DNA from 2 places in the Streptomyces sp. NPDC006487 genome. Region 2 is predicted to be linked to the other one. Evidence: riboswitches for the same ligand, from Rfam matches in the RefSeq annotation. Region 2 holds a riboswitch; the other holds the start of a gene.
The links. Region 2 has a riboswitch for glycine ahead of gcvT (glycine cleavage system aminomethyltransferase GcvT). Riboswitches for the same ligand answer to the same signal wherever they lie in the genome.
Positions count from the first base shown of each region.

Region 1 (14,321 bases), on a different contig from region 2:
AGCGGCTGGAGGACGAGAAGCAGACGCTCGATGACCAGCGCCGGGAGCTCGAGAGCAGTTCCAACCAGGCCGAGGAGGCCCGGAAACAGACCGTGGAGAAGGAGCGCCAACTCGGGATCCTGGCCGGTACGGTGGCCGCGCAGGGGCCGGGGATCGTGCTGAAGATCACGGACCCCAAGGGCCAGGTGCTGTCGGACAAGCTGCTGGACACCCTTCAGGAGCTGCGGGCCGCCGGGGCCGAGGCCATCCAGATCAACGGGGTGCGGATCGTGGCGGACTCGTACTTCTCGGACGAGGAGGACGGGGTCGCGATCGACGGTAAGAAGATCACACAACCCTATGAGTTCAAGGTGATCGGCAAGCCTCAGGACCTGGAGCCGGCGCTCAACATTCCCGGTGGCGTCGTCCAGTCGCTGGAGAAGGAGCAGGCGGTCGTCGGCATCACACGTCCGGCGAAGATCGTTGTGGATGCCTTGCGGGCTGCGAAGCAGCCTGACTACGCTCGGTCGTCGTCGTCGTCGTGATGCGGGAGGTGCGGGAGACCGGCTCAGGCGGGCGAATGCCTGCGGGGGGTCGAGGCACCGAAGTCGCGGTGCGTGGTGGAAACTGTCTGATGGTTACGGACGTTGTAAGTATGTCCGGGTCGGCAGGTGTTGCATTCGGAGTTCGTCCTGCCCCACGGGCGGGTCTGTTTCGGTCAAGGGGAATCGCCCGTGAAGTTGTTTGAGAAGTTGTTCGGCAAGAAGAACCGCGAGGAAAGCGGTGCGGCCAGGCACCGCGCGGGGCACGGAGACGTGGAAGGGCAGGGCGACCGGCCGCTCTTCCGCGACGAGGTCGCCGGAGCGGGTGACATTTCGGGCGCGCACGGCGCGTCGGCTGTTGACCCTGCCGGTACCGGACGCATAGGTTTCGGTGAACCATCAACCTCGAGTACGGGTGGAGGGTTTGCCCCCGACCCGTATGCCACCAATGCCTCCGCGGGGCAGCCGCGGCGCGAGGAGCCGTCCATGTCGGCCGAGCAGATTTGCAGCAGGTGCGGGCACCGCAGCGATGCGGCGAGCCGGTTCTGCTCCAACTGCGGGGCGCCGCTGCGGGCGGGTCTGACGCCGGAGCGTGCCTCGGAGACCACGTCCACCATCTCGATCTCGGGCCTGGAGGCCTACGAGGCCGAGGTGTCGGGACAGACGCACGTGTCGTCCTCGCTGTCCCCCGAGGCCCAGGCCGCGGTGGAAGCGCTGCCCCCGGGTTCCGCCCTGCTGATCGTGCGGCGCGGCCCGAACTCCGGCAGCCGGTTCCTCCTGGACGGTGAGCTGACGACGGCCGGCCGGCACCCGCAGAGCGACATCTTCCTGGACGACGTCACCGTCTCCCGGCGCCATGTCGAGTTCCGCAGGAGCCACGACGGTTTCACCGTCTCCGACGTCGGCAGCCTCAACGGCACGTACGTGAACCGTGAACCGATCGACTCCGTCGCCCTGCACAACGGCGACGAGGTGCAGATCGGCAAGTACCGGCTGGTCTTCTACGCGAGCCTGCGGGGGCACTGACCCTTCAAGGGAAGGTCCCATGCTGCGTATCCCGGCAGGCGGTGCCGCCAAGGGCGGCACCGCCACCGCCGCCTCCTCGGGCGTGCGGCTGGTGAGCATCGGAACAGTGCTCACGATGCTGCGTGACGAGTTCCCCGAAGTCACGATCTCGAAGATCCGTTTCCTGGAGGCGGAGGGGCTCGTCGAGCCCAGGCGCACACCTTCCGGATATCGCAAGTTCAGCACGGACGACGTGGAGCGTCTCGCCCACATCCTGCGGCTCCAGCGCGACCACTACCTTCCGTTGAAGGTCATCCGCGAGCATCTCGACGCGCTCGCGCGGGGCGAGCAGATCCGTATCCCGGCGCCCACGGCGCACGGCGAGTCCGTCGACCCCGCGAGCCCCGTCGCCCTCTACGGCGAGGTGGGCCGGGAGCGGCCGACCGTGGCCCGGGTGGGCCGGGCCGAGCTGATCGCCGCCGCGGAGGTGGACGAGGTCCAGCTCGTGGAGTGGGAGTCCTACGGGCTCATCGCGGAGGCGCCCGGCGGCGGTTTCGACGCCGAGGCCGTCACCGTCGCCCGTCTGGTGGCCGATCTCGGCCGATTCGGTCTGGAGCCGCGCCACCTGCGGGCGATGAAGGCCGCCGCCGACCGGGAGGCCGGTCTGGTGGAACAGGTCGTCTCGCCGCTGCGCCGGCACCGCAATCCGCAGACCAGGGCCCATGCCGAGGCCACCATGAAGGAGCTCGCCGGGCTCTCCGTACGGTTGCACGAGGCCCTCGTACAAACTGCTCTCGGGGTGCGGCTGCACTGATCCTGAGGGGTTTTCGGGCCGACTTCTGGTGACTTGGCAGGGGCTTGGGGGCAGGCTTGGGGGAGCCCGACTACCCAAACCTGCCGAGCAGGTCCTAGGGTTGCTGTGTGAACGAGCTCGACGTTGTGGGTGTCCGGGTGGAAATGCCCTCGAACCAACCGATCGTGCTCCTGCGTGAAGTGGGAGGCGACCGGTACCTCCCCATCTGGATCGGACCAGGGGAGGCGACCGCCATTGCCTTCGCGCAGCAGGGCATGGCCCCTGCCCGCCCGCTGACACACGACCTTTTCAAGGACGTGCTGGAGGCGATCGGCGAGGAGCTCACCGAAGTCCGGATCACGGATCTGCGGGAGGGCGTTTTCTACGCGGAGCTCGTCTTCGCCAGCGGAGTCGAGGTGAGCGCGCGGCCCTCCGACGCCATAGCGCTCGCCCTGCGGACCGGGACGCCGATCTACGGCAGCGACGGTGTGCTCGACGACGCCGGAATCGCGATTCCCGACGAGCAGGAGGACGAGGTGGAGAAGTTCCGCGAGTTCCTCGACCAGATCTCGCCAGAGGACTTCGGTACAGGCCCGCAGTGATGCGCGGGTCGCGCCGTCCTCCCGGATATTTCAGCCCATTCGAGTAGCCTTTCCCCGCAATGGGGTACGGGAAACCACTCTCAGGGTGATTATCACTCGGCGTGCCGAGTGTGGCGATCGTTGACGCACCCCTGGTGACTGCCTACCTTCGAGATGGCAGGTCAAGGACGGAGGGTCGGCGTGAGAGTCACGGGCGACGGTATGACCGGGGGCATCCCCGCACGGAGTGACGGTGGGCCGTACCCGCTGCACGGTGGTGCGGTGAACTCCGCGCGCCGTCAGCCGGAGCCCGCGCCGGTCGGTTCGGTGGGGCCGGTGGGACCCCAGGGCGGCGAGCCCGCACCCGAGCAGGTCGGATACCGAGGGCCGACGGCGTGTGCCGCGGCCGGCATCACGTACCGGCAGCTCGACTACTGGGCGCGGACCGGGCTGGTGGAGCCCACGGTGCGTCCCGCCTACGGGTCGGGGACGCAGCGCCTCTACAGCTTCCGGGACGTGGTCGTCCTCAAGATCGTGAAGCGCTTCCTGGACACCGGGGTGGCGCTGCAGAACATCCGCACTGCCGTGCAGCACTTGCGCGACCGGGGTTTCTCGGACCTGGAGCGGATGACGCTGATGAGCGACGGCGCCACCGTGTACGAGTGCACTTCGCCGGATCAGGTCGTCAGCCTGCTCCAGGGCGGCCAGGGCGTCTTCGGCATCGCCGTGGGCGTGGTCTGGCGCGATGTGGAGAACGCGCTGTCGCAGCTGCACGGGGAGCGCGTGGACACGGGCGAGACGGTGGTCGGGCACAACCCCGCCGATGAGCTGGCCGCCCGGAGGAACCGGGCCGTCTGAGGGCGGTGTGCGGGGCTGGGGACCGGGGCGGGCCGGGTGGTCCGTCCGGGTCCGGTACGGTCCGCGGCGGGCCGCCCGGCCCGCCTGTTGTGGGTTCGGACCGATTGTCAGTGCCGTAGGGCAGCATCGGAGCTGTGAGAGCCGCGCCGACCATCCTGCACCTGGACATGGATGCCTTCTACGCATCCGTGGAGCAGGCGTCGAAGCCCAGCCTGCGCGGCAAGGCCGTCATCGTCGGCGGGCTCGGGCCGCGCGGGGTCGTCGCCACCGCCTCCTACGAAGCCAGGCGGTTCGGGGTGCATTCCGCCATGCCGATGGCCCAGGCGCGGCGGCTCTGCCCCAACGGCGCGTGCCTGATTCCACGCTTCAGCCTGTACCGCGAGGTCAGCGACACGGTCATGGGGATGCTCCGGGAGCTGTCGCCCCTCGTGGAGCCGCTGAGCCTGGACGAGGCCTTCGTGGACCTCGAGGCGGGCGGCGTCGCCTTCGACGCGCAGGCCGCGCGGGCCATTGGCGAGCGGCTGAGGGCGGACATCACCGCCGCGACCGGGCTGAGCGGGTCGGTGGGGCTCGCGGGGTCCAAGATGCTGGCCAAGGTCGCCTCCGAGGAAGCCAAGCCGGCCGGGCTGCTGCTGATCGAGGTCGGCACGGAACGGGCGCACCTGGCACCCATGTCGGTACGGACCCTGCCCGGGGTGGGGCCGGCCACGGGGGAACACCTGCGGCGGGCCGGAATCACCACGGTGGGGGAGCTGGCGGAGGCCGGCGAGGACGAACTGATCCGGATGGTGGGGCGCTCGCACGGCGTCGGGCTGTACCGGATGGCGTTGGGGGTGGACGAGCGGCCGGTGGTCGCCGAGCGCGACGCGAAGTCCGTGTCGGTCGAGGACACCTTCGACGTGGACCTGCACGACCGGGTACGGATCCGCAACGAGGTGCAGCGGCTCGCGGACCGGTGCGTGGAGCGGCTGCGCGGGTCGGGGCACTCGGGGCGGACCATCGTCTTGAAGGTCCGGCGGTACGACTTCTCCACACTGACCCGCTCGGAGACCCTGCGGGGGCCCACGGACGACCCCGCGGTGGTGCGGGAGGCGGCGGCACGGCTGCTGGAGGCCGTGGACACCACGGGCGGGATTCGGCTGCTGGGGGTGGGTGTGACGGGGCTGGCGGACTACACGCAGGAGGATCTGTTCGCCTTCGCCGACGCGATGGCTGCGCGGGCTGGGGCGGGGGCGGGTGACGGCGGCGTCGCGGAGCGGCCTGCGGCCGGCGCTGACGGCGCTGACGGGGGGCAGGAGGCCGAGAGTCCTTCTCGGGGGCTGGGCGCGCTCCCAGGGCCGGAGCCGGAGCCGGAGCGGGACGAGAGGGACGGTCAGGGCCAGGGTGGGGGGCCCTTCACCGCCGGGGCCGTGCCGGGCGAGCACACCGGGCAGGGCCAGGCGGCCGGGGAAGGGCGGGCGGAGGCCGTTGGGTCGGGGCCGTCGGAGGGGCTCGGGCAGGGCCGGGGCACTCAGCGGGGCCTTGGCCGGGGGCATGGGCAGGGGCAGCGTGAGGTCGGTGGGCCGGGGCCGGGTAGCGCGTTGGCTCAGGGGGAGAGCTTCGGGCAGGGCCCGGGTCCGGGGCAGGGGCCGGAGCAGGGGTCGGGGTCGGGGCCGGGTGAGGTTGCCGGGCCACGGGGTGTCGGGTCGGGGCAAACGGACAGCATCGGGCACGGCCAGGACGACCTGCAGGGGCAGGGCGTTGGGCGTGGGCGCGGTGAGGTCGCTGGGCACGTGCAGGGGCCGGGGGAGGCTGCTGGGCAGGGGCTCGGGGGCGCGGGGGGTGTCGAAGGTCTGGTGGAGCGGCGCTGGGCGGCCGGAAGCGATGTGCGGCATGTGGTGTACGGGCCCGGGTGGGTGCAGGGGAGCGGCGTCGGGCGGGTGACCGTACGGTTCGAGCAGCCCGGATCCGAGCCGGGGCGGGTGCGGACGTTCCTGGTGGGCGACCCCGAACTGGAGCCGTCCGACCCGATGCCGCTGGTCGGGGACCGGGCCGCTTGCTAGCGGCCCCGCCGGGGCGCCTGCTGTGGGCTGCTGGGTGTGAGCGGCGGCCGCGAACGTGACGGTGGGTTCCGGCTGCACGTGGTGAGTCGCTGAGTGCCCGCTACCCGCTGAGAGGCGCCGGGTTCCCCGCTGCCGCTGCCGCTGCCGCTGCCGCTGCCGCTGCGGTCAGGTGTAGGGCCGCCGAGCGCTCCGCTGCTTGCTGCCCGCCGTCCACGGCCCGCCGTCGGGGTGGCGGCCCGCTGCCGCGTGCCCGCCGGGTGCGCGCGGGCTGTTGCCGGGGGTTCGTGGCTGGGGTGGGGGGCGTGGGGGAGCCCTTTTGAGGGGCGCGTCCTGGGCGAGGGGGCACCCGCTGCCCCGGGGGCTGGTGGGCAGCGGGTGGTGGGGTCAGGGGGTGTCGGGGGTTTTGTGGCCGAAGTCGTGCTGGAAGTCGGAGGGAAGGGCCAGGTCCAGGCCGTAGTGGTGGTAGAGCTGCAGCTCCTGTTCGGGGGAGAGGTGGCGGCCGACGCCGAAGTCGGGGGCGTCCTTGATGAGGGAGCGCTCGAAGGGCACGCGCAGGGTGTCGCCCACCATCTCGCTGGGCTCCAGCGGGACGAAGGCGTCCCGGCTGAAGAGTCCGGTGCGTACGGCGGCCCATTCCGGGACGCCCGTGGCGTCGTCGAGGTAGACCTCGTCGACGGTGCCGATCTTGGTGCCATTGCGGTCGAACGCCTTGCGGCCGATCAGGCTGCGGGGATCGATGTCGGTCTGCACGGTCCGGTCCCTCCATTTGGGCGCAACTCCTCCGGTAATGACTACAAAAGTGCATTTCCGGAGAGGGGGCCACTCGAGGGAGGGTCCCAGATCCTCGCTGGTAGGCTGGGTGACGGCTGTTGACCCTGTGCGGGAGAGTCCTCCGAGTGAGTGAGACGGAGGCGCCGAAGGAGCAAATCCTCCCCGGAATCTCTCAGGCATACGTACCGCACGTGGTGAGGCCACTCTGGAAAGCAGGTGCGGGAACCGGGCGCGCAGTGCCGGTCCCTCTCCTCACCGACGGTGAAAGCCGGATCTCGTGGGCGATCCCCGCGCGGCCCGGTGAAGCTCTCAGGTTGTGATGACAGAGGGGGAGGCCGTCCGGGTGCCCGCGCCGTGGTGCCCCTCGCAGGTCGTACGACCAGGAGGCCTCCGTACATGACCGCCAACCGCATTTCGCTCTCCCAGCTGGAGCGAGGCATCCCCTTCGAGCAGCGCCACATCGGCCCGGATGCCGAGGCGCAGGCGAAGATGCTCGCTCAGGTGGGCTACGGCTCCCTCGACGAGCTCACCGCCGCCGCGGTGCCGGATGTGATCAAGACCACCGCCGCGCTGAACCTGCCCGAGGCGCGGACCGAAGCCGAGGTGCTCGCCGAGCTGCGTCAGCTCGCCGACCGCAATCAGGTCCTGTCGTCGATGATCGGCCTGGGTTACTACGGCACCTTCACGCCGCCGGTGATCCTGCGCAACGTCATGGAGAACCCGGCCTGGTACACGGCGTACACGCCGTACCAGCCGGAGATCTCCCAGGGCCGTCTCGAAGCCCTCCTGAACTTCCAGACCGTCGTCGCCGAGCTGACCGGCCTGCCGACCTCCGGCGCCTCCCTGCTCGACGAGGGCACGGCGGCCGCCGAGGCCATGACCCTGGCCCGCCGCGTGGGCAAGGCCAAGGGCAACGTCTTCCTCGTCGACGCCGACGCGCTGCCGCAGACCATCGCGGTGATCGAGACCCGCGCCGAGCCGATCGGCATCGAGGTCGTGGTCGCGGACCTGTCGGACGGGATTCCGGCCGAGATCGCCGAGCGCGGCGTCTACGGCGTGCTCCTGCAGTACCCGGGTGCCTCCGGCGCCGTGCGGGAGATCAAGCCGGTCATCGAGCAGGCGCACGCGCTCGGCGCCATCGTCGCCGTCTCCGCCGACCTGCTCGCCCTGACCCTGCTGACCTCCCCGGGTGAGCTGGGCGCGGACATCGCGGTCGGTACCACCCAGCGCTTCGGCGTCCCGATGGGCTTCGGCGGACCGCACGCCGGCTACATGGCCGTCCAGGCCAAGCACGCCCGCTCGCTGCCCGGCCGCCTCGTCGGCGTCTCCGTGGACGCGGACGGCAACAAGGCCTACCGTCTGGCGCTGCAGACCCGTGAGCAGCACATCCGCCGCGAGAAGGCCACCAGCAACATCTGCACCGCGCAGGTGCTCCTCGCCGTCATGGCCGGCATGTACGCCGTCTACCACGGCCCGGACGGCCTGCGGACGATCGCGCGCCGCACCCACCGCTACGCCGCCCTGCTCGCCGCGGGCCTGACGGCCGGCGGGGTCGAGATCGTGCACGGCGCCTACTTCGACACGATCACCGCGCGGGTTCCGGGCCGGGCCGCCGAGGTCGTGGCCGCCGCCCGCGAGGGCGGGGTCAACCTGTACCAGGTCGACGCCGACCTGGTCTCCGCCTCCTGTGACGAGACCACCCTGCGCGCCGACGTCGACGCGGTGTGGGCCGCCTTCGGGGTGACCGCGGACCTGGAGGCGCTCGACGCCACCACGGCCGACACGCTTCCCGAGGGGCTGCTGCGCCAGGACGCGTACCTGACCCACCCGGTCTTCCACCAGCACCGGTCCGAGACGGCGATGCTGCGCTACCTGCGCAAGCTCTCGGACAAGGACTACGCGCTGGACCGCGGCATGATCCCGCTGGGCTCCTGCACGATGAAGCTCAACGCGACCACCGAGATGGAGTCGGTCACCTGGCCCGAATTCGGCCAGGTGCACCCGTTCGCCCCGGTCGAGCAGGCCGAGGGGTACCTCACGCTCATCACCGAGCTGGAGGAACGTCTCTGCGAGGTCACCGGCTACGACAAGGTCTCCATCCAGCCGAATGCCGGCTCCCAGGGTGAGCTCGCCGGCCTGCTGGCCGTCCGCGCGTACCACCGGGCGAACGGCAACGAGCAGCGCACCGTCTGTCTCATCCCGTCCTCCGCGCACGGCACCAACGCCGCGAGCGCCGTGATGGCCGGCATGAAGGTGGTCGTGGTCAAGACCGCCGACGACGGCGAGGTGGACGCGGACGACCTGCGTGCCAAGATCGAGCAGTACCGCGACGAGCTCGCCGTGCTGATGATCACGTACCCCTCCACGCACGGTGTGTTCGAGGAGCACGTCGCCGACATCTGCGCCCAGGTGCACGACGCCGGCGGTCAGGTCTACGTGGACGGCGCCAACCTCAACGCCCTGGTGGGCCTGGCCAAGCCGGGTCACTTCGGCGGCGACGTCTCGCACCTGAACCTGCACAAGACCTTCTGCATCCCGCACGGCGGCGGCGGCCCGGGCGTCGGCCCGGTCGGTGTCCGGGCGCACCTTGCCCCGTACCTGCCCAACCACCCGCTCCAGCCGACCGCCGGTCCCGAGACGGGCGTCGGCCCGATCTCGGCCGCTCCGTGGGGCTCGGCCGGCATCCTGCCGATCTCCTGGTCGTACGTGCGCCTGATGGGCGGCGAGGGCCTCAAGCGCGCCACCCAGGTGGCGGTGCTCGGTGCCAACTACATCGCCAAGCGCCTGGAGCCGCACTACCCGGTGCTCTACACCGGCCCGGGCAACCTGGTCGCGCACGAGTGCATCATCGACATGCGCCCCCTGTCGAAGGCGACGGGCGTGAGCATCGACGACATCGCCAAGCGCCTGATCGACTACGGGTTCCACGCGCCGACCATGTCCTTCCCGGTCGCCGGCACGCTCATGATCGAGCCGACGGAGTCCGAGGACCTCGCCGAGATCGACCGGTTCTGCGACGCGATGATCGCCATCCGCGCCGAGATCGAGCGGGTCGCGGGCGGCGAGTGGCCGGTGGACGACAACCCGCTGGCCAACTCCCCGCACACGGCGGCGGCGCTGGGCGGCGAGTGGAACCACCCGTACACCCGCGACGAGGCCGTCTTCCCGGGCGGGGTGTCGGCCGCGGAGAAGTACTGGCCGCCGGTGCGCCGCATCGACGGTGCCTTCGGCGACCGGAACCTGGTGTGCTCCTGCCCGCCGCTGGACGAGTACGACAACTGATGCGGTGACGTGGCGCCGTGACATGACACGGTGACATGACGAAGGGGCCGGTCCGGGAGTTCTCTCCTGGGCCGGCCCCTTTCGTTGCGTCGGCGGCTAGGCCGCCTTCATCACCTGCGTCGCCGCGAGGGCGCGGTGCGGGGCGATGATCTGGCCGTCCGGCAGCAGCTCACCGGTGTCCTCGAAGAGCAGGACGCCGTTGCACAGCAGGCTCCAGCCCTGTTCCGGGTGAACGGCCACGGGGTGCGCGGCCTCCCGGTCGGCGGAGTCGGCGGACGGGCATGCTGGCTTGTGCTGGCACATGGATGCGTTCTTTCGCTGCGGTGTGGTCTGTGTGCTGCGGCTCGATGCGTTGGTCATGGCCGCCCCCCCGTATCAACGACTTGGCTCGGTCAGAGTCCCCAGTGTTCCCCCACGACCTAGTGTCCGGAGGGATTTCCCGGCAGCTGTCCTCATAGATTGATGACGCATCACCCGTGCGGGCGGTTCAGGTCAACTCCCCTGTCATTTCGGGTGGTTCGTTGGGGGCCCGAGTGGGCTAGGCCGAATGGGCAGAACCGGCCATGGGCCGGATCAGGCGGCCGGCGCGGCCATGGAAGGCGGGACCGGGGGCGCCGTCGGCGTGAGCCGATGGGTCAGTACGGGCAGCAGTTCGGACACGGGGTGCGGCCGGTAGGCCGCGATGCCGGGCGGGGCGGGCGCCAGGGGGACCAGGAGGTCGGCGGCGGCCGGCAGTCCGGCGGAGGCGTCGGCGCCCACCGATCCGTGCAGCCACAGGGTCAGCATGTAGAGCTCCGGCACGGACAGCAGCCGCGGCTGGTAGTTCTTGCCGAGCGATTCGGCCTGGCGCAGCGCGCGTTCGGTGGCGGCGACGTAAGGGCCCTCGAAGAAGTGGGAGAAGACCCACCCGTCCGGGGTCAGCCGGGTGTCGGCCGCCGCGACGTAGCGGTCGCCGCTGCGGATCAGGAACCGCCAACCGGTCAGGCGGGTGCGCGGCGGCCTGCCCCCGGCGGTCAGGCCGGAGACGTGCAGCCGGTCCAGGACGTGGACGGGCAGCGGCAGTTCGGCGGTCATCGGCCCCTGGAGGGCGCGCAGGGCCGGGGTGTGCGCCTCGTGGACGGCGGTGGGGGAGCCGAGAGCCGCGAGGACGCTGCGCAGGGCGGGCGCGGGAGCCGGAGGGACGTGCAGCGGCATGGTGGGTCGCCTCTCGCTTGGGAGACCTGTGGAACGGGGCGGGTGCGGGGTGCGGACGGCGCTGTCGCATTCTGGGGTCAGAGGGGGGCTGAGGGGCAATGGCCGCGCGCCAACTCTCTGCCTCGCATGCGGAGTTTATCTGACATGTGTTCACGCAGTGTTTCGGCTAGCTGTCCCGCCTATTGCCGACAAGGCGCTTACCGGTCCCGCTGACGTGGCATTCATGCCGGGTGCGCGCAAAAGTTCCGCGCTGACCTCGGAGGTTACCGGATGGGGGCTCGGCTGAAAAGCATCGGTTATCGATAACCGGCAAGGTCTACGCTGTATTTGCGCAAGGGTGCTTGCCAGGTGAATGTGCCAAAGCGCCTGTCGGCCAAACCGGCGCGCGCTCCCCGCCAGTCACGCCCCTTCCGCGTTATCGATCACGCCGCCGGGGCATCATCGACCGTAACGTGCGCCTGGGGGCGGATCCATTCCACGCCCGCCAGGCCCAGTCGAGGAGGGACGCTCCGATGGGGGAGAAGGTCGTGGCGGGCGGATTCGACCTGTCCGATCGGCAACGGTACCGGAGGAAGCTTCACGAGTGCCTGGAGGTACTGGAGCGACTTCTGGAGGAGAAGAGGTTCGATCGCCCCAAGAACATGATGGGGCTGGAGATCGAATTGAATCTCGCGGGTGCCGACGGGTTGCCGAGAATGGTGAATGCGCAGGTCCTCGAACGTATTGCGAGCAATGATTTCCAGACCGAGCTGGGAATGTTCAACCTGGAGGTGAACGTCCTCCCGCACCGGCTCGGTGGCCGGGTATTCGACCAGCTCGCCGAGGAACTGAGCGCGGGTCTCGGCTATGCCCACCGGCAGGCGCTGGAGGTCGACGCCGGGGTGGTCATGATCGGAATTCTGCCGACGATCTCCCGCACCGACCTGGTCACCGCCAACCTCTCGGCGGTGGACCGCTACTCCCTGCTCAACGAGCAGATCCTGATGATGCGGGGCGAGGACTTCGTGCTCGACATCGAGGGGGTCGAGCGGCTGACCTGGACTTCCGGGTCGATCGTGCCGGAGGCCGCCTGCACCTCCGTGCAACTGCACCTGCAGGTGACCCCGGCCCGGTTCGCGGACGTGTGGAACGCGGCCCAGGCGGTGGCGGCCGTACAGATAGCCGTCGGCGCCAACTCGCCCTTCCTGTTCGGGCGGGAGCTGTGGCGGGAGTCGCGGCCGCCGCTCTTCCAGCAGGCCACCGACACCCGGCCGCCCGAGCTCCAGGCGCAGGGGGTGCGCCCGCGCACCTGGTTCGGCGAGCGGTGGGTGGACTCGGCGTACGAGCTCTTCGCCGAGAACGTCCGCTACTTCCCGGCCCTGCTGCCGATCTGCGACGAGGAGGAGCCGCTGCGGGTGCTCGCCGAGGGCGGGGTGCCGAGCCTGCAGGAGCTGGTGCTGCACAACGGCACCGTCTACCGCTGGAACCGGCCCGTCTACGGGGTCGCCGACGGGGTGCCGCACCTGCGCGTGGAGAACAGGGTCCTGCCCGCCGGCCCGACGGTGGCCGACGTCGTCGCCAACGCGGCCTTCTACTACGGGCTCGTACGGACGCTCGCGGACGAGCAGCGCCCGGTCTGGAGCCGGCTGCCCTTCGCGGAGGCGGAGGCCAACTTCGACGCGGCCTGCCGCTACGGCATCGACGCCCGGCTGCGCTGGCCGCGCCGGGGCCGGGGCGGGGGACTGGCGAGCGTGCCCGCGATCCGGCTGGTGCTGGAGGAACTGCTGCCGATGGCGGCCGCCGGACTGGACGCGTGGGGCATCGAACCCGCCGACCGGGACCACTACCTCGGCATCATCGAGGAGCGGTGCCGGCGCCGGGTGAACGGAGCCACCTGGCAGGTGGACACGTACCACCGGGCCCTCGCGGGCGGTCTGGAGCGGGACGCGGCGCTGGCCGCGACCACGCGCCGCTACAGCGAGCTGAGTCACCGCGGCGATCCCGTGCACACCTGGCCGGTGGGCCTGGGGGGTGGCGCCGCGGCGGCCGGACCGGCGGCCGCCGGCTGATCCCGGCACCTTCCGGTACGTTCCGTCGGGTTCAGCCGCCCGCACGGTCCCGCCCGGTGATCCCGTTGCCCCGTGGAGGAGGCAGTATGGGGTGATCGGGGCGGGACGCCCCGCGAGATGTCGCAGCCGAGATGTCGCGGCGGTGGCGGGACGGGAGACGGGCGTGCGGACGGAGCCGGAACCGGTGGTCGGGGAGCTCGAACTCGGCGAGGGCCTGAAGGAGCGCAGGATGCTGCGCTCCGAGACGCTGCTCGTGCTCGCGCTGTCCCTGGGCGCGAGCGGCGTCTCGGCGCTGATCAGCTTCATCGGCTCGCTGACCAAGCCTGGTGGGCTCAAGGACCAGGCCGCCACGCTCAACGGCTCGTACGCCCCCGGGCGGCCGTGGCTGGACCTGGCCTGGCAGCTGTTCGGCATCGCGAGCGCCCTCGTCCCCGTCCTGCTCGTCGCGCACCTGCTCACCCGTGAGGGCGCACCCGGGCTCAAGGTGCTGGGCTTCGACCGCACCCGGCCCTGGTGGGACCTGGGCCGGGGCGCGCTCGTCGCCGCCGGCATCGGCAGCGCGGGACTGGCCTTCTACCTGGGGGCCCGGGCGACCGGCTTCAACCTCACGGTGGTGCCGGAGGCGCTGCCCGACGTGTGGTGGAAGTTCCCCGTACTGATCCTCTCCGCGGTGCAGAACTCCGTGGTGGAGGAGGTCATCGTGCTGGCCTACCTTCTGCGCCGGCTCGACCAGCTCGGCTGGTCGCCGATGGCCGCCCTGCTCGCCAGCTCCGTGCTGCGCGGCTCCTACCACCTCTACCAGGGCATCGGCGGATTCATCGGCAACGTGGTGATGGGCGTGGTCTTCGTCCTCGCCTACCGCCGCTGGGGCCGGGTCGGCCCGCTCGTCGTCGCGCACGCGCTGCTCGACATCGTGGCCTTCGGCGGGTACGCCCTGCTGGCGGGCAAGGTGGGCTGGCTGCCCACCCCTTAGGCCGTCCGCGCGGATTCCTGCGGTGCGCTGAGCAGCTCGCCGTCGACGACCGTGACCGCGCGCCCGATCAGCAGCGTACGGTCGCCCAGCAGCCGCACCCGGACGAGGCCGGTGCGGGCTCCGCCCTGGAGGCCGACCAGCTCCGTGCGGCCCAGCCGCCGCGCCCAGAAGGGGGCCAGGGCGGTGTGGGCGCTGCCGGTGACCGGGTCCTCGTCGATGCCGACCGCGGGGAAGAAGCCGCGCGAGACGAAGT
Region 1 is NZ_JBIAHN010000001.1:5,327-19,647, forward strand. Features, by position in the region: gene ACFYM0_RS00030 (DUF881 domain-containing protein) at 1-524, shown strand, start outside; gene ACFYM0_RS00035 (FHA domain-containing protein) at 1,008-1,547, shown strand; gene ACFYM0_RS00040 (MerR family transcriptional regulator) at 1,567-2,340, shown strand; gene ACFYM0_RS00045 (bifunctional nuclease family protein) at 2,448-2,921, shown strand; gene ACFYM0_RS00050 (MerR family transcriptional regulator) at 3,102-3,758, shown strand; gene ACFYM0_RS00055 (DNA polymerase IV) at 3,893-5,800, shown strand; gene ACFYM0_RS00060 (PRC-barrel domain-containing protein) at 6,185-6,550, opposite strand; glycine riboswitch at 6,671-6,769, shown strand; gene gcvP (aminomethyl-transferring glycine dehydrogenase) at 6,968-9,853, shown strand; gene ACFYM0_RS00070 (DUF5999 family protein) at 9,950-10,156, opposite strand; gene ACFYM0_RS00075 (hypothetical protein) at 10,427-11,047, opposite strand; gene ACFYM0_RS00080 (glutamate-cysteine ligase family protein) at 11,560-13,095, shown strand; gene ACFYM0_RS00085 (CPBP family intramembrane glutamic endopeptidase) at 13,325-14,068, shown strand; gene ACFYM0_RS00090 (PhzF family phenazine biosynthesis protein) at 14,065-14,321, opposite strand, start outside.
Region 1: it holds a riboswitch for glycine, as region 2 does, so the genes downstream of both, gcvP (aminomethyl-transferring glycine dehydrogenase) here and gcvT (glycine cleavage system aminomethyltransferase GcvT) in region 2, are expected to answer to the same signal.

Region 2 (14,321 bases):
CGGCGGTCTCCACGTTCACGGTGCGGGGGGAGTGGCCCTCCAGACCCAGCAGGACCGCCTTGGGGGTGCCGTGGCCGTGCCCGGTGGCGCCGAGCGAGCCGAAGAGCTCGGCGCGGACCGAGGCGGTCTGGGCGAGGACGCCGTCCTTCTTGAGCCGGGTCACGAACATGCGCGCGGCGCGCATCGGTCCGACGGTGTGGGAGGAAGAGGGACCGATGCCGATCGAGAAGAGATCGAAGACGGAGATGGCCACGGTTGCGGACTCCTATGTCTGCTCGTGGGTGGGAAGCGTGGGCAGGAGAGGCGGATCGGGAAGATCGGGTTGATCGGGGGCGATCTGCGGATTTTGTCCGGCAGCCGAGCTTAACGCGGTGAGGTGAACAGCTCGGCCGCCGGACGGGTCGGGGAGGGGGTGCTCAGGCGTGGCTCAGTTCGCGCTCCGGTGCGGCGGCCGCGTCGGCCTCCCCGGTGGGGGCGTTCAGGACCGGGTCCGGGCCCGGCAGGCCCGCGTAGTGGGCCTTGACCCCGGACCGTACGGCCCAGAAGTAGAAGCCCAGGGCGGAGACGGCCACGAGGGCGATGTCCACGCCGCCGGGGATGAGCCCGCTGCCGCCGAACTCGCTGCTGCCGAGTGCCGACAGCGTGCCCAGCCACAGCAGGAAGGCGATCATCCACCAGGCCGGGGCGAACTGCTTGGCCAGGTTCTTCTCGCCCTTGCGCTTGAGCACCACGGCCGCGATCGGGGCGGCGACCAGGGTGAGGAGCACCACCTTGCCGGTGTCCGGCCACTTGGACCAGTACAGGGCGCAGGCGGCGAAGGCGAAGGTGACCGGGCAAAGGATCTTGGCCGCGGGCAGGCGGAAGGGGCGCGGCAGCTCGGGCTTCGTCTTGCGGAAGACGCCGACCGCGATCGGGCCGATCAGGTACGAGACCACCATCGCGGCGGAGACCACGCTGGCCAGGGCCTCCCAGCTGTGGCCGACGGTGACCAGCAGCAGGATCGAGAAGCCGAGGTTCAGCCACATCGCGGGGCGCGCGGTGCCGTACTTCGGGTGGACCTCGCGGATCTTCTTCGGGAAGAAGCCGGTGTCCGCGAGGTTCTGCGCCATGTAGGAGGCCGATGCGACGTTGCCGATGTTGGCGCCGGACGGGGAGATGAAGGCACCGAACTGGAGCATCGTGACGACCCAGTGCAGCATCAGCATCTTGGCCAGGTCGGCGAACGGCGAGGAGAAGTTGATGCCGCTCCAGCCGCCGGCCTCGGCCAGTTTCTCCGGCGGGACACCGCCGATGAAGGCGATCTGCAGGGCCAGGTAGATGACCAGGCCGAGGGAGAGCGCGCCGACCAGCGCCAGCGGAATGGCGCGGCCGGGGTTCTTGGCGGCGCCGCCGAGGTTGACGACGGCCTGGAAGCCGTTGAAGGCGAAGACCACGCCGGAGGTGGTGACGGCGGTCATGACCGCGGACCAGCCGTTGGGCGCGAAGCCGCCGTGGTCGGTGAAGTTGCCGGCGTGGAAGCCGGAGGCGATCAGGGCGATCACGGCGAGTACCGGGATGGCGAACTTGACCAGGGTGAGGAGGTTGTTCGCCTTGGCGAGCAGCGCGACCGACCAGTAGCAGGCCAGCCACAGCGCGACCGTCAGGAACAGCGCCATCGCCATGCCGGAGGTGGTCAGGCCGCCGTTCTCGACGAGGCCCTTGGCCCAGCCGAAGTTCCAGGAGGACATGTACTGCGTACCGGCGATGGACTCGATCGGGATCAGTGCGGCGATGGCGATCCAGACCGCCCAGCCGGTGATGAAGCCCAGCACCGGCCCGTGCGAGATGGTGCCGAAGCGGGCCATCGAGCCGGGCAGCGGGTAGGCGGCGCCCACCTCCGCGTAGGACATGGCGATCATGCCGATGAAGACGGCGCCGATGACCCAGGCGATGATCGCCGCGGGCCCCGCGACCGCGGCGGCCTGGCCGGCCCCGAAGAGCCACCCCGATCCGAAGATCGAGCCGAGGCCGATCATGATCAGGGCGAAGAGACTGAGTCCCTTCTTGTTCGCTGCGCTCATGTCCATGGGGTGTGCTGTCCGTCCTGCCAGGGGGGTGCGGTCGTTCCTTTATCCGGAGCCTATTTGCCATTTTTTGGATGATTCAGTGGCAATGGGCCGCATCCGCCTGGGGCTTTGGTCATGAAAGGGGCCCGGCCCTGTGCACAACAAGACCGGGCCCTCTCAGGCCGGCGCCTAGAGCGTCGGGTACAGCGGGAACTTCGCGGCGAGCGCAGAGACGCGCGCCTTGAGGTCGTCCGCGTCGTAGGCGGGCTTCAGCGCCTGCGCGATGATCTCGGCGACCTCGGTGAAGGCCTCGGCGTCGAAACCGCGGGTGGCCAGCGCCGGCGTACCGATCCGCAGACCCGAGGTGACCATCGGCGGCCGCGGGTCGTTCGGGATGGCGTTGCGGTTGACCGTGATGCCGACCTCGTGGAGGCGGTCCTCGGCCTGCTGGCCGTCCAGCTCGGAGTTGCGCAGGTCGACCAGGACCAGGTGCACGTCGGTGCCGCCGGTGAGGACGTCCACGCCCACGGCCTTGACGTCGTCCTGGACCAGACGGGCGGCGAGGATCTTCGCACCCTCGAGGGTGCGCTCCTGGCGCTCCTTGAACTCGGGCGAGGCCGCCACGAGGAAGGAGACCGCCTTGGCCGCGATCACGTGCTCCAGCGGGCCGCCCTGCTGACCCGGGAAGACCGCGGAGTTGATCTTCTTGGCCAGCTCCTGCGTCGACAGGATGACACCGCCGCGCGGACCGCCGAGGGTCTTGTGCGTGGTGGTGGTCACGACGTGGGCGTGCGGCACCGGGTTCGGGTGCAGACCCGCGGCGACCAGGCCGGCGAAGTGCGCCATGTCGACCATCAGGTACGCGCCGACCTCGTCCGCGATGCGGCGGAAGGCGGCGAAGTCGAGCTGGCGCGGGTAGGCGGACCAGCCCGCGACGATCAGCTGCGGCTTGGACTCCTTGGCGAGGCGCTCGACCTCGGCCATGTCGACCTCGCCGGTCTCGTCGACGTGGTACGGGACCACGTTGTAGAGCTTGCCGGAGAAGTTGATCTTCATGCCGTGGGTCAGGTGCCCGCCGTGGGCCAGGTTCAGGCCCATGATCGTGTCGCCCGGCTTGATCAGCGCGAACATCGCGGCCGCGTTGGCCTGCGCACCCGAGTGGGGCTGCACGTTCGCGGCCTCGGCGCCGAAGAGCGCCTTGATGCGGTCGATCGCGATCTGCTCGACCACGTCGACGTGCTCACAGCCGCCGTAGTAGCGGCGGCCGGGGTAGCCCTCGGCGTACTTGTTGGTCAGGACCGAGCCCTGGGCCTCCATGACGGCGACCGGAGCGAAGTTCTCCGACGCGATCATTTCCAGGGTGGACTGCTGGCGCACGAGTTCGGCGTCGACGGCGGCGGCGACGTCCGGGTCGAGCTCGTGGAGGGGAGTGTTCAGTACAGACATCAGGGTTCCCTGGGTCAGTTGCCGGAGGTGAGCTTGGCGTACTCGTCGACGGAGAGCAGGTCGGCCGGCTCCTCCGTGACGCGCACCTTGAAGAGCCAGCCGCCCTCGAACGGGGCCGAGTTCACCAGGGCCGGGTCGTCGATGACGTCCTGGTTGGACTCGACGATCTCGCCGGTGACGGGGGAGTACAGGTCGCTGACCGACTTGGTCGACTCCAGCTCGCCGCAGGTCTCGCCCGCGGTCACCGTGTCGCCCACCTCGGGAAGCTGGGCGTAGACGACGTCACCGAGCGCGTTGGCCGCGAACTCCGTGATGCCGACCGTCGAGACGCCGTCGACGGCGTCCGACAGCCACTCGTGCTCCTTGCTGAAACGCAGCTGCTGGGGGTTGCTCATGACCTGATTCTCCTGGATGCGGGGGAGTGGATACGAACGGTGGTCGTGCGGACCGGCGCGAAGCGCCGTCCAGCGGTGCGACGCGGCGTGGTGCGGTACGGGGCTACTTCTGCCGCTTGTAGAACGGCAGGGCCACGACCTCGTACGCCTCATGCGTACCGCGAATGTCCACGCCGACACCGGAGGTGCCGGGCGCGGCGTGCGCCGCGTCGACATAGGCCATCGCGATCGGCTTGCCCAGCGTCGGGGACGGGGCGCCCGAGGTGACCTCGCCGACGACCTGGCCGTCGAAGGTCACGGAGAAGCCGGCGCGCGGAACGCGGCGGCCCTCGGCGATCAGGCCGACCAGCTTGCGCGGCGGGTTGGAGGCGGCGCGCTCGGCGGCGGCCTCCAGGGCGGCGCGGCCGACGAAGTCGCCCTCCTTCTCGAACTTCACGACCCGGCCCAGCCCCGCGTCGAACGGGGTGAGGGAGGTGGTCAGCTCGTGCCCGTACAGCGGCATGCCCGCTTCCAGGCGCAGGGTGTCGCGGCAGGACAGACCGGCCGGGACCAGGCCGACGCCCTCGCCCGCCTTGGTCAGCGCCTGCCACAGCTCCACGGCGTGCTCGGGGGCGACGAACAGCTCGAAGCCGTCCTCGCCGGTGTAGCCGGTGCGCGCGATCAGCGCGGGCACCCCGGCGACCGTGCCGGGCAGGCCGGCGTAGTACTTCAGCCCGTCCAGGTCGGCGTCGGTGAGCGAGGCGAGGATGCCGGGGGACTCCGGACCCTGCACCGCGAGCAGCGCGTACGCGTCGCGGTCGTCGCGGACCTCGGCGTCGAAGCCGGCGGCGCGCTCGGTGATCGCGTCCAGGACGACCTGGGCGTTGGAGGCGTTCGCGACGACCATGTACTCGGTCTCGCCCAGGCGGTAGACGATCAGGTCGTCGAGGATCCCGCCGTCCTCCTGGCAGATGTGCGTGTAGCGGGCGCGGCCGACGCCGACGGTGGAGATGTTGCCGACCAGGGCGTAGTCCAGGACCTTGACGGCCTCCGGGCCGGTCAGGGTGATCTCGCCCATGTGGGAGAGGTCGAAGAGACCGGCCTTGGTGCGGACGGCGTTGTGCTCGTCGCGCTCGCTGGCGTACCGCAGGGGCATGTCCCAGCCCGCGAAATCGGTCATGGTCGCACCGAGAGAACGGTGCAGCGCATCGAGGGCGGTCAGGCGGGGGGCAGTGCTCATGGGTGTGGCTCCCGGGTCCCAGGGCATGACATGACGAGGAGGAGTTCCTCCCCATCTGTCATCGGAACCTGAGAGGTTCGCCGAGAGTTCCCCGCTTCCAGGGGAAGGCCATCGACTTGCACCTTGGGTGGAACCGTCGCCGTGGCCCTTACGGGCGGTGGCGCGGCTCGCTTTTCAGATCTGCCTCATCCACGCGGTACGGGGCCTGAGAGATTCAAGGGAGGTACTTGCTCCTTCGGCGCCCGGGCACCGCCTTGCGGCGTGCCGGGACTCTCCCGCGCGGATTCAAGCGGCCGGTATGCAGTTAGGTGTCCAGATGGCGCACATCATTGCACGGCGTGCGGCCGAATGGGGGAGGGGGTCGCAAGCGGAGCGGACTCCGAGCGGAAACCGGAGCGGACCCGGAGCGGAACCGGTGGCACCGGATTACCGTCTCTTTACACTCAGGGGGACCGGGTCCAGGCGACCCGTCGCGGGGGAGGCGAGCACTGTGCGGAGATTCGGAGTACTGGCGGCGACGAACACCGGCACCGTCGAGAGCGCGGTGGCAGGAGTGCCGTCGCAGCGCGGCGCCGTGCGGGACCCCGCGGCGGCCGGAGCGGCGGGGGAGCCCGCAGCGGTACGGGACCTGCGCGGAGCCGAGGGCCCGCGGCGGCTGCGCTTCGCCGAGGGGGACGTCGTGGTGGTATCCGGCCTCCCCGGCGGCGGCAAGAGCACCCTGATCAAGCGGGCCGCCGAGGGCGGCGGCATCGACTCCCAGGACGCCCGCGAGCGCTGGGAGCGCCGGATGCCGGCCGCCCTGCCCTACGCGGTGTACCGGCCCGCGGTCCGGATCGCGCACTACTGGGGCCTGTGGCGGGTGCTCCGCTCCGGGGCCCCGGCCGTCGTCCACGACTGCGGTACGCAGAGCTGGGTACGGGCGCTGCTGGCCTCGGCGGCCCGCCGGCGCGGCCGCGCGCTGCACCTGGTGCTGCTGGACACCACCCCGGAGGAGGCCAGGGCCGGGCAGGCGGCGCGGGGCCGGGGCGTGTCGGCGTACGCCTTCGCCCGGCACCGGGGCGCGGTGGCCCGGCTGCTGCGCGAGGCCGAGGCGGGCCGCCCGCCCGCCGGCTGCGCGTCGGTGACCCTGCTGGACCGCCCGGCGGCGTCCCGGCTGACGTCGATCGGCTTCCACTAGCGGCGCCGGCCCCCGACGCGGGTGGCCCCCGACGCGGGTGGCCCCGGGCGCGGGCGGCCCCCGGTCGGTGTGTCGCGGGCGCCCGTTAATCTCGGGTCGATATCCAGGGCAAGCGAGCGGAGACGTACATGTGGCCGGGTAACGAGCTGGAGCAGGTGCTCGGGGCGGCGCTCGGACAGGCGGACGCCGGAGGGCGGATCCTCGAGGTCCTCGGACGGAGCCACCTGTGGATCCCGCTGCCCGGCGGGGTGAACAGCCTCAGCCTGCCCACCATGGACATCGACGGCGCCGCGTACGTGCCCGTCTACAGCTCCGAGGAGCAGTTCCGCGCCTGCGCCGGACCCGCCATGGACTTCGCCGTCGCCCCCGCCGTGGACTTCGCCCGGGGCCTGCCCCCGCAGCTCGGCCTCGCGGTCAACCCCGAGGGCTCCGTCGGCGTGCCCCTGCCCCCGCCGGCCGTCGCGGAGCTCTGCCGCACCGGCCGAGGCCCGCTCGACGGCCCCGCCACCGGCGGCCGGGTCCGGCTCTTCGAGCCCGACTGGCAGGAGGACCCGGTGGAGTTCCTGGCCGCCGCCGCGGAGGAGTTCCGGGCCACCGGAGTCGTCGCCTCCGCGCACCGCTGCCTCGCCAGCGTCGAGGGCGGCTCGCCGGAGCTCTACATCGGAGTCCACCTGGTGGGATGGGAGCCCGACATGCGAAACGCCCCGATGGACGCGCTGGGCCGCGCCCTGACCCGCGTACCGCCGCCCTGGCCTGTGCAGTTGATCCTGCTCGATGCCGCGGAAGACCCGGTGGTCGACTTCATCACCACGCGCGTACGCCCCTTCTACCTGCCGTAGTGACGCTTAAGCTGGTGGCCGACACGCGTGGACGACGGGCGGACGAACAGACGAAGAGGGGTACCGGGTGAGTGCGTCAGGCACGGCCGCGGTCGGGCAGGTCGAGCACATGCTGCGCCAGGTGACTCCCGGGCGCTACGAGAGCTACGAGTCCCTCCTGCACGCCCTGGCCGAGGGACGGCTGTGGATGCTCCTCTGGCAGGGGCAGCCCGGCTCCCCGGAGGCCCAGTACGGCGGCATGGAGGTCGAGGGCCTCGGGTACGCGCCCTGCGTGACCTCGCCGCAGGAGCTGGCCGCCAGCGGCTGGAACCGCGGGTACGAGGTGGTCACCGGCCGGGACATCGCCCGCGCCCTCTACCCCGACCGCTGGGGGCTGTGGCTCAATCCGCACGCCCAGGGCGGCGGCGTCGGCATTCCCTGGGCCGACCTGCGGCGGATCGCCACCGGGCTGGACCGGATGCCGGCCGGTCCGCTGCGGCTGTCCGAGCCCGCCATCGAGCTGCCGCAGTTCTACGGGCTGCTCACGCGGCACGCGCACCGCACGCCCGCCGTCCGCTCGCTGCGCCGCGCCTGGGTGCAGCCCGCGCTGGGGTCCCCGTACCTCGCCGTCGGGCTCGACCTGTACGACGCCTCCGCGCACGCGCTGGAATCCGTACGGGAAATGATGCGCCAGTCGGTCGGCGCGGTCCCCGAGGGAGTACCCGTCTGCACGGTCGCGCTGGCGGACGAACACGACCCCGTGGCGATGTGGCTGCGGGCGCAGACCCGCCCCTTCTACGACCGCGAGGGACAGGCGCCCGCCTACTGACAGGTCCCGCTCGCCGAGTCGTCCCGCTCGTTGAGACATGGGGACCAAGCCACACCAGGCCGCACGGAACAGTCGTTCCGTGCGGCCTTTGCGTTGTCCTGATTTCGACGTTGATGTACGCCCAATAGGCATGCTCGTAGGCCGAGTTGGGCGCCATGTCCGATTCCGTACCGAACGGGATGTCTTGGTCCGCTGAGATGACAGTGAAGTCCGGATAACGGGAACTCGACCCTCAGATCACGGTTGCGCATCCATTCACCTGCGGGTCTGGCGGCTGATCGAGCGCCCGATGAAGACTCCCCACCCAAGAGCGGGTCAGTCCTCCAAGGGCTGTTCCGCCGCAGGAAATCCGCGCACCCGTACCTCGCACTCCGAGCGCCACTCCGCACCAACGCCGCCACAGCGGCGGGCATGGGCCGGCCCACCCGTCGGCCGAGAGGGGTCCCCACCACGATGACGGCACCACTGCACGACATGAGCGCGGAGACACCCGCACCCGTGTCCGTAGCCGACGTCCCCGCCAAGGCCATCGAAGGCCGTTCGCCCGGCCGCATCGCCTGGATGCGGCTCAAGCGCGACAAGGTCGCGCTGGCCGGCGGTTTCGTCGTGCTCCTGCTGATCCTCGTCGCACTCTTCGCGCCGCTGATCGTCAGCGCGTTCGGCCACCCTCCCGAGGAGCTGCACGAAGACCTGCTGGACCCGCTGCTGGGCCTGCCGGCCGGCGACTACGGCGGCATGAGCGGCGACTTCCTGCTCGGCATCGAGCCGGTCAACGGCCGCGACGTGTTCAGCCGGATCGTCTACGGCGCCCGCATCTCGCTGCTGGTCGCCTTCCTGTCCGCCTTCGTGGCGGTCTCGATGGGCACCTTCTTCGGCATCGTCGCCGGCTACTTCGGCGGCTGGGTCGACGCGGCCATCAGCCGGGTCATGGACCTGCTGCTCGCCTTCCCGCAGCTGCTCTTCATCATCGCGCTGATCTCGGTCGTCCCCGGCAAGCTCTGGGGCTTCGAGGGATCGGGCCTGCGGATCGCCGTCCTGGTCCTGGTGATCGGGTTCTTCGGCTGGCCCTACATCGGCCGCATCGTCCGCGGACAGACCCTGTCGCTGCGCGAACGGGAGTACGTCGAAGCGGCGCGGAGCCTGGGCGCGGGCCGGATGTACATCCTCTTCCGCGAGCTGCTCCCGAACCTGGTGGCCCCGATCACCGTCTACGCGACGCTGATGATCCCCACCAACGTGCTGACCGAGGCCGCGCTCAGCTTCCTGGGCGTCGGCGTCAAGCCGCCCACGCCGTCCTGGGGCGAGACCCTCTCGACGGCCGTGCGGACCTATGAGGACGATCCGCTCTTCATGATCTTCCCCGGCGTGGCGATCTTCATCACCGTGCTGGCCTTCAACCTCTTCGGCGACGGCGTCCGCGACGCCCTCGACCCGAAGGGCTCCCGTTAGCCGTCCCCGCAGGTCATCCCGCAGGGCACCCGTAGGTCAGAACCGCAGGGCACACCGGAACCCGGCTTCGTACCGGAATCACAACGGAGGGTTGCGAGCATCGTGACTACCCATCGCATGTCCAAGCGCAGGCTCGTCGCCGGCACGGCCGTCGTGCTCGCGACGATGCTGGCCGCGACCGCCTGTGGCGGCGACGACGGCAAGACGAAGGACGAGGGGAAGCCGGCCGCCGCGGGCGGCTTCAACGCCGCCATCGGCAAGGTCGCCAACGCTTCCACCAAGAAGGGCGGCGAGCTGAAGTTCGTCGGTACCCAGGAAGCGGACTCGTGGGACCCGCAGCGCGGTTACTACGGCTTCATGTGGGACTTCTCCCGCTACTACGCCCGCCAGCTCGTCAGCTTCAAGGCGGAGCCGGGCACCAAGAGCACCGAGCTCGTCCCCGACCTGGCCACCGCGAACGCGGAGATCAGCGACGGCGGCAAGACCTACAAGTACACCCTCAAGGACAACGTGACCTGGGAGGACGGCACCCCCGTCACCGCCCAGGACGTCAAGTACGGCATCGAGCGCACCTGGGCCCAGGACGTCATCTCCGGCGGCCCGGTCTACCTGATGCAGGTCCTCGACCCGAAGACCGAGTACAAGGGTCCGTACAAGGACACCAGCCCGGACAAGCTCGGCCTCAAGGCGATCGAGACCCCGGACGCGAAGACCATCATCTTCAAGCTCCCCGCGCCCAACGGCGACTTCGAGCAGATGCTGGCCATGCCGGCCGCCAGCCCGGTCAAGCAGGACAAGGACACCGCGGCCAAGTACGGCCTCAAGCCCTTCTCCAACGGCCCGTACAAGATCGACTCGTACGAGCCCAACAAGAGCATGAAGCTCTCGCGCAACACGAACTGGAAGGCCGAGTCGGACACCATCCGCAAGGCGCTCCCGGACTCCATCTCCGTCACGTTCATGGCGAACGCGGACGACATGGACAAGCGCCTGATGAACGGCGAGTTCGACCTGGACATCAACGCGACCGGCATCGGCCAGGCGGCCCGCGCCACCGCGCTGAAGGACCACAAGGACAACCTGGACAACGGCCAGACCGGCTTCATCCGGTACGCCGTCATGCCGCAGACCGTCGCGCCGTTCGACAACATCGAGTGCCGCAAGGCCGTCATCTACGCGGCCGACCACAAGTCCCTGCAGACCGCCCGCGGCGGCCCGCAGGCCGGTGGTGACATCGCCCCCAACATGCTGCCGCTGGGCATCAAGGGCGCCGATGGCAAGTACGACCCGTACGGTGTCCTGACGAACGACGGCAAGCCGGACGTCACCAAGGCCAAGGCCGCTCTGAAGGCCTGTGGCAAGGAGACCGGCTTCAAGACCACGATCGCGGTCCGCAACAACAAGCCGGTCGAGGTCGCCACGGCCGTCTCCCTGCAGAACGCCCTGAAGCAGGTCGGCATCGAGGCCGACGTCGACCAGTTCGACGGCGCCCAGACCTCCGGCATCATCGGTTCGCCGAAGGTGGTCAAGGAGAAGGGCTACGGCATCATCATCATGGGCTGGGGCGCCGACTTCCCGACCGGTCAGGGCTTCTCCCAGCCGCTGGTCGACGGCCGCTTCATCCTGCAGAGCGGTAACAACAACTTCTCCGAGCTCAACGACCCGGCGATCAACAAGCTGTTCGACGACGCCATCGCGGAGACGGACCCGGTCAAGGCCGGCGACATCTACAAGCAGATGAACCAGAAGGTCTCCGAGGCCGCGGTCTACCTGCCCTTCGTCTACGACAAGACGATCTCCTGGCGCAGCAGCCGCCTGACCAACGTCTACACCTCCGACGCGTACAACGGCCGGTACGACTACGCCTCGCTCGGCGTCCAGTAGACAAACCGTCCGATTCAGTTCCAGTGCCACACCCGCTAGGCACGAAGGGCAGGTGATGGCCGCGGCGGCGGCTCGGGGGCGCTCTCCAGAAGAGGGCGTCCCCGGGCCGCGGCCAGGCCGAGCGCAGTGCTTGCATATCTCATCCGGCGGATCTTCGCCGTCATCGTCATGCTGTTGGTCATCTCGCTGGTGACCTTCGGAATCTTCTTCCTCTTCCCGAAGATGATCGGGACGGACCCGGCCCTGTACTTCGTCGGGAAGCAGTCCGACCCCGCCGCCATCGAGGGCATCCGGCAGAAGATGGGTCTCGCCGACCCGATCCTCGTCCAGTTCGGCAAGTTCGTCGTCGGGCTGGTGGCGGGTCGTACGTACGCCAACGGCAACGACGTCACGCACTGCGCCGCGCCCTGCTTCGGGTACTCCTTCAAGAGCGAGCAGGAGGTGTGGCCCCTGCTGACCGACTGGCTGCCCGTCACCCTCTCGCTCGCCGCCGGTGCCGTCGTGCTCTGGGTGATCGGCGGTGTCGCCGCAGGCGTCATCTCCGCCCTCAAGCGCGGTACGGTCCTGGACCGTTCGGCGATGGGCCTCGCCCTCGCCGGCGTCTCCCTCCCGATCTACTTCACGGGCATGCTCGCCATCGCCCTCTTCTCCGACCAGCTCGGCTGGTTCGGGCGGCCGGAGAAGACCTTCGCCGAGGATCCGGGAGCCTGGTTCAACGGCATGGTCCTGCCGTGGGTCTCGCTCGCCTTCCTCTACGCGGCGATGTACGCGCGGCTCACCCGCGCGACCATGCTCGAAGTGCTCAACGAGGACTACATCCGCACCGCGCGCGCCAAGGGGCTGACGGAACCCGTCGTCATCGGCAAGCATGCGATGCGCTCGACCATGACGCCGATCCTGACCGTCCTGGGTCTCGACCTGGGCGCGCTGATGGGCGGCGCGGTCCTCACCGAGTACACCTTCTCGCTGCACGGCCTCGGCTACAGCGCCGTCCGCGCCATCAGCGAGCACGACCTGCCGGTCATTCTCGGCATCACCTTGATCTCCGCCTTCTTCGTCGTCGCGGCCAACCTCGTCGTCGACCTCTTGTACGCGGTGATCGACCCCCGAGTGAGGCTGTCATGACCGATTCGACGGCGCCCGCCGTGACGGGCGCACTGAACGAGCCCGTCGCCCCCGGCGCACCCGGCACCGCGTTCCTCGACGTACGCGACCTGAAGGTGCACTTCCCCACGGAAGACGGCCTGGTCAAGTCCGTGGACGGACTCTCCTTCACGCTGGAGAAGGGCAAGACCCTCGGCATCGTCGGCGAGTCCGGCTCCGGCAAGTCGGTGACCTCACTGGGCATCATGGGCCTGCACCGCGTCGGCCAGTACGGCCGCCAGCGGGCCCGGATCTCCGGTGAGATCTGGCTCGACGGCAAGGAACTGCTCTCCAGCCCCGAGGAAGAGGTGCGCAAGCTGCGCGGCCGGGAGATCGCGATGATCTTCCAGGACCCGCTGTCGGCGATGCACCCGTACTTCACGGTCGGCAAGCAGATCGCCGAGGCGTACCGGGTCCACAACAAGGTCGACAAGAAGACCGCCCGCAAGCGGGCCGTCGACCTCCTGGACCGCGTCGGCATCCCCGAGCCCCACAAGCGGGTGGACAGCTACCCGCACGAGTTCTCCGGCGGCATGCGCCAGCGCGCGATGATCGCGATGGCGCTGGTCAACAACCCCGAACTGCTCATCGCGGACGAGCCCACCACGGCCCTGGACGTCACCGTCCAGGCGCAGATCCTCGACCTGATCCGGGACCTGCAGAAGGAGTTCGGTTCCGCGGTCATCATGATCACGCACGACCTCGGCGTGGTCGCCGAGATGGCCGACGACCTCCTCGTGATGTACGGCGGCCGGTGCGTGGAGCGGGGCAGCGCGGAGAAGGTGTTCTACGAACCCCGGCACCCGTACACCTGGGGCCTCCTCGGCTCGATGCCGCGCATCGACCGCGAGCAGACCGAGCGCCTCATCCCGGTCAAGGGCTCGCCGCCCAGCCTGATCAACATCCCGAGCGGCTGCGCCTTCAACCCCCGGTGCCCGTACGCCGACCTGCCCAAGGACGACGTCACGCGGACCGTACGGCCCGAGCTGGCCCTGGTCGACACCGCCGCGGAGGGCGCCGGCCGGCACTGGGCCGCCTGTCACCTCTCCCCGGAGCAGCGGGACCGGATCTGGACCGAAGAGATTGCGCCGAAGCTGTGACCGACATGACTGCGCCCCACAACAGCAAGAGCGAGACGGCCGTCGTTCCGGCCCAGGCGGTGGACTCCCCGGAGCCGCTGCTCAGGGTGACCGGACTGGTCAAGCACTTCCCCATCTCCAAGGGGCTGCTGCGCCGCCAGGTCGGGGCCGTGAAGGCCGTCGACGGCATCGACTTCGAGGTCTACCCCGGTGAGACCCTCGGCATCGTCGGCGAGTCCGGCTGTGGCAAGTCGACCATGGGCCGGCTGATCACCCGGCTGCTCGAACCGACCGGCGGCAAGGTCGAGTTCGAGGGCAAGGACATCACGCACCTGAGCGTGTCCGGCATGCGCCCGATGCGCCGCGACGTGCAGATGATCTTCCAGGACCCCTATGGCTCGCTGAACCCGCGGCACACGGTGGGCACCATCGTCAGCGCCCCGTTCAAGCTCCAGGGCGTCGAGCCCGAGGGCGGCCTCAAGGCGGAGGTCCAGCGCCTCCTCTCCCTGGTGGGCCTCAACCCGGAGCACTACAACCGCTACCCGCACGAGTTCTCCGGCGGCCAGCGCCAGCGCATCGGCATCGCCCGTGCACTGGCCCTGAAGCCGAAGCTGGTCGTGGCGGACGAGCCGGTCTCGGCCCTGGACGTCTCCATCCAGGCCCAGGTGGTCAACCTGCTGGACGACCTCCAGGAGGAGCTCGGCCTCACGTACGTGATCATCGCGCACGATCTGTCGGTCATCCGGCACGTCTCGGACCGCATCGCGGTCATGTACCTCGGCAAGATCGTCGAGCTCGCGGACAACAAGTCCCTGTACACGGCGCCCATGCATCCGT
Region 2 is NZ_JBIAHN010000031.1:27,599-41,919, reverse strand. Features, by position in the region: gene ACFYM0_RS36600 (L-serine ammonia-lyase) at 1-253, opposite strand, end outside; gene ACFYM0_RS36595 (APC family permease) at 417-2,066, opposite strand; gene glyA (serine hydroxymethyltransferase) at 2,235-3,491, opposite strand; gene gcvH (glycine cleavage system protein GcvH) at 3,506-3,886, opposite strand; gene gcvT (glycine cleavage system aminomethyltransferase GcvT) at 3,990-5,105, opposite strand; glycine riboswitch at 5,290-5,393, opposite strand; gene ACFYM0_RS36575 (AAA family ATPase) at 5,596-6,282, shown strand; gene ACFYM0_RS36570 (enhanced serine sensitivity protein SseB) at 6,411-7,121, shown strand; gene ACFYM0_RS36565 (enhanced serine sensitivity protein SseB C-terminal domain-containing protein) at 7,189-7,929, shown strand; gene ACFYM0_RS36560 (ABC transporter permease) at 8,383-9,378, shown strand; gene ACFYM0_RS36555 (ABC transporter substrate-binding protein) at 9,481-11,262, shown strand; gene ACFYM0_RS36550 (ABC transporter permease) at 11,389-12,387, shown strand; gene ACFYM0_RS36545 (ABC transporter ATP-binding protein) at 12,384-13,505, shown strand; gene ACFYM0_RS36540 (ABC transporter ATP-binding protein) at 13,511-14,321, shown strand, end outside.